One region of the Nonomuraea sp. NPDC049269 genome, then DNA from elsewhere that is predicted to be linked to it. Evidence: riboswitches for the same ligand, from Rfam matches in the RefSeq annotation. Region 1 holds a riboswitch; the other holds the start of a gene.

Region 1 (4,286 bases):
TCGATGGCGCACAGCATCTGGAGCGGGGACTCCACCCAGGCCGACGCCTGTTTGCCCACTCTGATCTCCCCGCGTGGTGTGGCCCATTAACGACCGCTTCAAGCTAGCCCGCCCGCCTTAAGCCGTCAGAAACGACACGTGAACAATGGAGACCATGAACTCTCTGCTCCTCAATACAGACGGCGTACAGGTGCCGCAGCTCGGGTTCGGCGTCTGGCAGGTGCCTAGCGACGTGGCCGAGCAGGTCGTGACGACCGCTCTGGAGGTCGGTTACCGCCACGTCGACACCGCCAGCGCCTACGGGAACGAGGAGGGCGTCGGCCGTGCCGTGCGCGCCTCGGGGATCCCGCGCGAGAAGCTGTTCGTCACCACCAAGCTCTTCAATCCCGACCACGGCCGGGCCGAGGAGGCGTTCGACGAGAGCCTGTCGCGGCTCGGGCTCGACTACGTGGATCTCTATCTGATCCACTGGCCGTTGCCGGAGCACGGCACGTACATGCAGGCGTGGCGCGGCCTCGAGAAGATCTACCGTCAGGGGCGGGCGAAGGCGATCGGTGTGTCCAACTTCACCGTCGAGACGCTCACCCGGGTGATCGACGAAGCGGAGATCACGCCGTCCATCAACCAGATCGAGCTGCACCCGTACTTCCAGCAACGGCGGCTGCGGGAGTTCCACGAGGCCAACGGCATCCTCACCGAGGCGTGGAGCCCGCTGGGGCAGGGCCAGGGCCTGCTCGGCGACCCGGCGCTGGCCGTGCTGTCGGAAAAGTACGGCAGGACGCCCGCGCAGATCGTGCTGCGCTGGCACATCCAGCTCGGCAACGTGGTGATCCCCAAGTCGGTCACACCGGCCCGGATCAAGGAGAACTTCGAGGTGTTCGACTTCGTCCTCGACGCCGAGGACATGGCGGCGATCGGCGCCATGAACACGACGGATGGCCGCATCGGCCCCGATCCGGACACTTTCCACTGGATGGGCTGATTCCCTACGATCTCCCCCCATGAAGAATTTCGCATGGGGTATCGCGGCCACGGGTGTCATCGCCAAGCGGGTCGGCACGGTCATCGCGGCTGAGCCGGGGATGCGGGTGGCCGCCGTCGGCTCCCGTGACCTCGGCCGCGCGCGGGCACTGGCCTCGGAACTGGGCGCCGAGTCGGCGTACGGCTCGTACGAGCAGTTGTGCGCCGACCCCGCCGTCGACGCGGTCTACGTGGCGACCCCGCACGCCCAGCACCTGGAGGTGGTCGAGGCGGCGATCGCGGCGGGCAAGGCGGTGCTGTGCGAGAAGCCGCTCGCCGCGTCCGTCGCCGACGCGGAGCGGATGGTACGCCTCGCGCGCGAGGCCGGGGTCTTCCTGATGGAGGCCATGTGGATGCGGTTCAACCCGCTGATTCAGCGGGTGGCCGCCGATCCCCGGTTCGAGGAGATCCGCTCGGTCCAGGCGTCGTTCGGCTTCACGTTGCCGTACGACCCCGCGCACCGGCTGTGGGCGCCGGAGCTGGGCGGCGGGGCACTGCTCGACCTGGGCGTCTACTCGTTCGGGCTGGCGCAGCTCCTGCTCGGGATGCCGGAGCGGGCGCACGTCACGGGCTCGCTGGCGCCCTCGGGGGTGGACGCGGAGGCGGGCGGGGTGCTGGTCTATTCGGGCGGCCGGCGGGCTCTGGTGGAGTGCTCGCTGCTGGGCCCGTACGCGAACGACGCCTACGTGGTGGGGACCGGCATGCGCGCGGACATCAAGGCCCCGTTCTGGGCGCCGGAGCGGGTCGTGCTGAGCGGGCCGTCGATGGAGACGGAGGAGCTCGTGCTCGATCCGGCGGACAACGGATACGCCGGCGAAGTCCGCGAGGTGCGGGCCGCCGTGGCCGCGGGAAGTAAAGAATCCGCGATCATGCCACTTGACGAAAGCCTTGCCATGATGGGGCTTCTGACAGATGCACGAGGGCAACTCTCCTGACCAGGAGTTTTGCTATTTGTAATCCTCTTGCCCCATGTATTACCTTGTACGACATCTAAGGCATACGTACCTGTTTGTCCGGTTCTTTGCCTGACCATCGCGCAAGTATCACAGGATCGTCCTGTGACCGCTGAATCCGCCTCGTGCGGAACCGGGGACCCATGTCCTTTGGGGTGAATCGGCACGTCAGTGCCGTAGGGCAGCTTCCACGTCCGAACCCGTCAGCTAACCCGGTAAGCGGCATGGAAGCAAGGAGAAACCCCCTCGATGGCCATGAGTCGTCTTACCCGTGCCCCCAAACTGACCTTCGCCCAGGCCGCCCTCGGTGTGGCCGTCGCGGCCGCCGCCATCGGCGGGCAGTCCACCGCCCACGCGGAGACCATCAGTTCCGGCACTCAGCAGCACGCCGCCGCGCCCGCGGACCACCCGGAGGTCAAGGTCCAGGCCAAGGCCAAGATCTCGGCCGCGCAGGTCCTGGCCCTGGCCAAGGCCCAGGTCGGCACCACCGAGGACGCCGCCGGCGGCGGCACCAAGTTCCAGAAGTGGTACATGAACACGCCGCGCGCCCTGGAGACCGTCAAGCGTGACGGCGGCAGCAGGCAGGAGTACCTGAACGCCGCCTGGTGCTCGATGTTCGTCTCCTGGGTCGGCGCGCACACCGGCGCGCGCAGCATGGTCGGCTGGGACGCCTACACCGTCGAGCACGCCCGCTGGTTCGCCAAGAACCACCGCTGGGGCCAGGCCCCGAAGCCGGGCGCCGTGGTGTTCTTCTCGTGGAGCGGCAGCAAGAGCCTGGACGACATCCAGCATGTCGGATTCGTCGTCAAGGACAACGGCAACGGTACGATCTCCACGATCGAGGGCAACACCGGCAACGGCACGGTCGCCCAGCGCGTCCGGCCGAAGTCCCAGGTGGTCGGCTACGGATACCCGAACTACACCGGCTGACGGCTACTCCCCGAGCCCTCCGGCCCGACTCTCCCCCACAAGCTTTCCTGTCGACGAGCGCGCGTCCTTTGGGCGAGCGCTCGTCGGCGTCTTCCCGGGCGTGCTGTTTCGGAACAGCCGAAAGGCCATCACGTTCCACCGAACACCGCATTATCCGGCCGTAACCCCCCAAGTTTGGGGATGTACGGGTCCGCCCGTCACCTCCAACACTGGCGATGGCCGGACAACGCGCCGGTTCTCGATACCGCAGGAGGGGACATGTCACCGACGACCCAGCAGGACAACTGGCGGTTCTGCAACAAGTGCTACACCCTTTGGTGGAACGGTCGCCCCGACAACGGGCACTGCCCCGCGGGTGGCGCCCACGAGGGGCACGGCAGCTGGAACTTCTACCTCCCGGCGAACCCCGCCGAGCATATCTGACGCAAGACCGGCCCCCACCCGGCCGATCCCCCCGCGAGGCCACGGCTTCGCGGGGAGTTCTGCGTGGGTTGCCCGCTCGCCGGGTCAGCCCAGTTGCTGGGCGTTCAGGCCGATGAGGCGTTCGCAGGCGGGGCTTTCGTCTGGGTAGAGAACCTGGATGTCGATGAGGAGGTCCGTCCCGGGGTCGACGCTGTGTCCGCCGCCTTCAGGGGAGCCGAGCAGGACGGCGCCGTCGGTGCCGTTGCGAAGGATCTCGCCCCAGACAGGCGGCGCAGCACCCGACGCGCCGCCGACGTGCCCTTCTTCTGCAGCCGTCGGCGTTGCCGGTGCCGCCGTTCCCGCAGCGCGCGGACGTGGCCGTTGCCGCCGATCGGCCCAGCCAGCGCCGGACCGGGCAGCACCACCCGATCGGAGGTGACCGCCAGGTTCGCCACGCCCTGATCCACCCCGACGAAGCCACCGACCGGCTCCCGCACCGCCGGCTTAGGCAAGGTGAGGGCGACCTGCAGCAGCCACACGCCGCGCCGACAGATCAGGTCGGCCTCACCGAGCGGCAGCGCGTCTACGGCTTTGAGGTCGTCTGGCCGGCCGGTGTAGGAGATGGTGACGCGGCCGGTGGGCGTCCACAGCGACACCGTGCGGGCGTCACGGTTCCAGCTGAGCAGCCGGGCGTCGTAGGGGACGGCGCCGTGCGGGCGGAAGATGTGGGCGCGTTTCTTGGTGGCGCGCCGGTTGGCGTAGACGCCGGCGACCCGGGCGATCGCCCGCACCGCCGCCTGCGCACCCAGCCCGGCCACCTGCGCCCGCACCTCGTAATAGGCCAGCCGATGCAACTCCAGCACGGCGAAGACACGGTGCTGCCAGGCCAGCCGGGAGACAATGGTGGCCGCCTGGTTGCACAGCAGCACCGCCGCGGCCAGCGCCTCAGCTTGGGCCGGGGTGGGCGTGAGCCGCAGTTGC
Region 2 (4,286 bases), on a different contig from region 1:
CACCGGTGAAGCTGTGTGAAGAGGTGCTGAGGGAGATGGTTCTCCTGCGCGAGCGCACCCCGGACATCAGCGGGAGCGTCGCCTGCACGGTCGACGGCATGACCATCGCCTGCGACAACGGCGGCAGAGCCAACGGCAACAGCGAGCAGACCGCCGCGTTGTCGGCGGCGTTGCTCGCGCTGAGCAGGCGAATGACGATCATGACGTGCCAGGGCGTACTGGAGGAGACGCTCATCTCCGGCACCGCCGGCTTCGCCGCCTTCTACGCGGCGGGCCCCACCATCGTCCTCACAGTCCTGGCTGAGCCCGGCACCAATCTCGGGCTCCTCCGGCTGGAGGGCCGCAAGACGGCGGCCAGCGTGGCCGCCATCGCAGCACGGATTCACTGACCTTGAACGGAGGAAGGCATGGCCAGCATGGACGTCTCTCTCAAGGAGATGATGACGATCGACGGCTCGATCGGAGCGGCGATCGTCGACCACGGCAGCGGCATGGCGCTGGGCGCGCTCGGCGGTTCGAAGGACCTGGATCTCCAGGTCGCCGCGGCGGGTAACACGGAAGTGGTCAAGGCCAAGCTGCGCACGATGGACTCGCTGGGGCTCAAGGAATCCATCGAGGACATCCTGATCACGCTCAGCGGCCAGTACCACATCATCCGGCCGATCACCGGACGCGGCGGCAAGGGGCTGTTCCTCTATCTCGCCATGGACCGGGGGCGGGCCAACCTGGCGATGGCCAGGCACCAGCTACGCGGCATCGAGGAGAAGCTGGAGGTCTGACAGACCCGGTGGCTCGCGTACGGGCGCGGCGAACGCGAGCCACCGTCCTCCAGCGCTCTCCGGCAGGTCAGCCGGTGGTGAGCTTGGTGATGGCGTCGACGATCTCCGGCCAGAGCGGTTTGGGCAGATCGTGGCCCATGCCGGGGAACGTCAGCAGCCTGGCGCCCGGGATCGCCGCCGCCGTGGCCAGGCCACCGGCGACCGGGACGAGCCGGTCGGCCTCGCCGTGGATGACCAGGGTGGGCACGCCCACTGTGCCGAGCTGTTCCGTACGGTCGCCGGAAGCCAGGATCGCGGCCAGTTGGCGGGTCGTGCCCGGCGGGTCGAAGCTCCGGTCGTACGCCTGGCCGGACATCCGGACGATGCGCTCCCGGTCCAGGTCGAAGCCGGGCGAGCCGATCACGGACCAAGTCGCCAGGGCCTGGGCGAGGACGCCCGCCCGATCGGCCGCGGGCGGTGCGAGCAGCACCGCGCTGGCCTCCGGCGTGGGCGGGGCCACGTCCGGGCCGGGAGTCGACATGATCGAGGTGAGGGTCAGCACGCGTTCGGGGTGCCGGATGGCGAGCGTCTGGGCGATCATCCCGCCCATCGAGGCGCCCACCACATGGGCGGCGGTCCAGCCGAGGGCGTCCATCAGCCCGGCGGCGTCGTCGGCCATGTCGTCCAGCAAATACGACGAGGACGTCCCCAATGCGGGAACGCCCTCGTCGTGCAGGTGCGTGGAGAGTCCGGCGTCACGGTTGTCGAACCTGACGACGTGATGGCCCTGCTCCGCCAGGAGCTCGCAGAGCTCGTCGTCCCAGTGGATGAGCTGGGCGCCGAGCCCCATGATGAGGAGCAGGGGACGTCCGTCGGACGAGCCGAAGGTCTCGTAGGCGATCTGGATGCCGTTGGCGACTGCATGCTTGGTCACGGGATCAGAATGACATTCTGTTTCCCGCGAAGCAAAGACCGACAGGCCGTCAGCGCTGGAGGAGGAGCTTACGACCGACCATCACGCCGCCGCCGACGATCGCCAGCCCGGCCCCCACCACGGCGCCGTCGAGAGCGACGCTCTTGTCGGCCACCGGCACCGCGGGCACGTTGGCGCCCGGAGCCTGCTTGGGGGTCGTCTTCTGAGCCGTGACGATCTTCGGGGGCTTGGCGGGGTTGTGGTCCACGCGGGCGTAGGCACCGGTGGAGAAGGCGACCGGGTAGTTCTTCTTGCCCGGGCCGTTGCCCCACTTGGTGATGATGTAGTCGACCTTGATGTGGCCCTTGCCGCCGTTGCCGTCCACACCCAGCGTGCTGGAGTTGAAGCGGCCGCCGGTCAGGTCGGCGAAGGTCTTGGCGTCGAGGTCGAGCATGACACCGCTGGAGGACGGCACGCCCGGGCCGCGGTCACCGACGAAGAAGGGCATCTTCTTGCCCTTGTAGACAACGTAGCCCTCTGTCATGAGCGGCCAGCTCGGGCTGGCGGCGAGACGCTTCTGCATGGGCTTGCCGCTGGCCGGCAGTCCGGTGTCCCCGGCGCGACCGGAGGAGTCGTCCCAGAAGTAGGACGCCGTGGTCGAACCCTTGAGCAGGACCTTCTTGTCAGTGCCGGAGTCGGCGTGTGCGGCGGTGGCGGCTCCGATGGACAGAGCGCCGACGAGGGCGGCAGTGAGCATGGCAGAGCGAACAGACATGGAGCAGCAAAGTCCTTTATACGGGTACAGGGGGAGAGAGCGCTCGCAGCAGAAAGGCGTAGCCGGGCGGAGTGCCTAACGGTCGCTACGCGGAGCGCGGGAAGAGCTTGGGGGAAGGTGCCGGTCAGTCGTGGGCGGATGACAACACGCGGACGGGCGGCACGGCAGGAAGGTAACGCATGCGGTAGGTGTCCTCTCCATCTCGCCTACCGGGTTAGCTGACGGGTTCGGGCGTGGAGATGCCCTACCGACCGACTGTGGTCGGATTCACCCCTAAGGAACGGTGGTTCCCCGGTTCTCGCCTGAGCGGGATTCGGCGCCTGCCGGTCGGCGCCTCTCTGCTGAAGCGCCTGGTCACCGGCTGGTAACTGTCATGGACTATATGGAGATAATCGGACAAAGGCAAACATAAGCCCATGAATCGGGCGAAGATCTACCTAGGAGGTCAAGAAAAAAGAGGGGTACGGCATGCCGTACCCCTCGAAAAGCCCTTGTCAGCCGCCGCTCTTCCGCCTGAAAGAACGCTTACTGGCGGCGGGCCCGTGAGCGCCGTGAATCTTGGAAGGGTCGTTGCCCCTGCCACCCGCGCTCGAGTCGGCGTGCTGTCCGCGCTTGCGCTCCAGCGCCTCGCGGAACTTGCGCTTCATCTCGTCCTCGGGAGTTTCGTCGACTTCCGGCTCCGGTGTTTCCGCCATGAGGACCTCCTGGTGTTGGGGACAAGGACAGCTTCCCATGGCGTCGCTCAGGACGCGAAACCAGCCTCGACCTTGGGCTGTGAAGCTTGCCGGTCGATGCGCGCGCCGGGCATGGCGATCAGGGCGACCAGCGCTATGAGGGCGCCCGCGACGCCCAGCGAGGGAATGACCAGGGCCGCGGCCGAGGCGTGCGCGGCGGCCAGCCCGTGCAGCGGCGCCTCTGTGGTGATCTCGGAAGTGTACGCGGTGCCGGCGAGCGCCAGCGCGACCGAGCCGCCGATCTGGCGGAAGAAGGTCAGGTTGGCCGAGGCCGTGCCGATGTACTGGGGCGGCACCGAGGACTGCACGGCCACCGTCAGGCCGGAGAGCATCGGGCCCATGCCGAGGCCGATCAGCGCCATCCACCCGACGAGCACCCAGGGCGGCGTGTCCAGCGTCAGACCAGAGCACAGCAGCGCGCCCACCGCCAGCAGGAACGGCGCCGCCACCAGCCACGGCTTGTAGACGCGCGTGCGGCTCATCAGCGCGCCCATGACGACGCTGCCCACCACCATGGCCAGGGTCAGCGGGTAGATCCGCAGCCCCGACTCGGTCGCGGTGGCGCCGAGCGCCTCCTGGAAGTAACGCGGCAGGAACACCACTCCGGCGAACATGCAGAAGGCGGTGAAGAACGACGTCACGTTGACCAGCGTGTACGTACGGTTACGGAACAGGTGCAACGGCATGATGGGCGCCTCGGCCCGCCTCTCCACCACCACGAACACCACCAGCAACGCCAGAGCCAGCACGATCGGCCCGACCACCGGCACGCTGGTCCAGGTGTGGGCGTCGAGCCCCTTCTCGGTCAGGCCGATGAGCAGCGCGCTGATGGCCACCGTGAACACCCCGATGCCCAGGTAGTCCGGCCGCCCGCCGCCGTGCCCCGGCTGTCGCGGCAGGCGCAGCACGATGATCCCGATCAGCACCAGGCCGATCGGCACGTTCACATAGAAGGCCCAGCGCCAGCTCGCGTGGTCGGTGAAGAGCCCGCCCAGGAAAGGCCCGGCGAGGTAGCTGAGCGCCATCACCCCGCCCATCGCCCCCTGCACCCGGGCCCCGCCCTTGTCCGGCGGGAACAGTTCGATCACCAGGGCGATCGACAGCGG

The links. A riboswitch is a leader RNA that binds a small molecule or an ion and turns the genes downstream of it on or off. The one in region 1 is predicted to bind cyclic di-AMP.
Region 2: another riboswitch for cyclic di-AMP. It lies ahead of ACGFNP_RS42220 (hypothetical protein); the one in region 1 lies ahead of ACGFNP_RS06570 (CHAP domain-containing protein).

Annotation. Positions count from the first base shown of each region.
Region 1 is NZ_JBICSO010000001.1:1,438,548-1,442,833, forward strand. Features, by position in the region: gene ACGFNP_RS06555 (hypothetical protein) at 1-59, opposite strand, end outside; gene ACGFNP_RS06560 (aldo/keto reductase) at 155-982, shown strand; gene ACGFNP_RS06565 (Gfo/Idh/MocA family protein) at 1,002-1,955, shown strand; cyclic di-AMP (ydaO/yuaA leader) riboswitch at 2,074-2,210, shown strand; gene ACGFNP_RS06570 (CHAP domain-containing protein) at 2,223-2,903, shown strand; gene ACGFNP_RS06575 (hypothetical protein) at 3,162-3,326, shown strand; gene ACGFNP_RS06580 (hypothetical protein) at 3,431-4,286, opposite strand, start outside.
Region 2 is NZ_JBICSO010000008.1:575,105-579,390, reverse strand. Features, by position in the region: gene ACGFNP_RS42235 (roadblock/LC7 domain-containing protein) at 6-389, shown strand; gene ACGFNP_RS42230 (hypothetical protein) at 408-779, shown strand; gene ACGFNP_RS42225 (alpha/beta hydrolase) at 847-1,692, opposite strand; gene ACGFNP_RS42220 (hypothetical protein) at 1,742-2,446, opposite strand; cyclic di-AMP (ydaO/yuaA leader) riboswitch at 2,635-2,775, opposite strand; gene ACGFNP_RS42215 (DUF5302 domain-containing protein) at 2,941-3,141, opposite strand; gene ACGFNP_RS42210 (MDR family MFS transporter) at 3,189-4,286, opposite strand, start outside.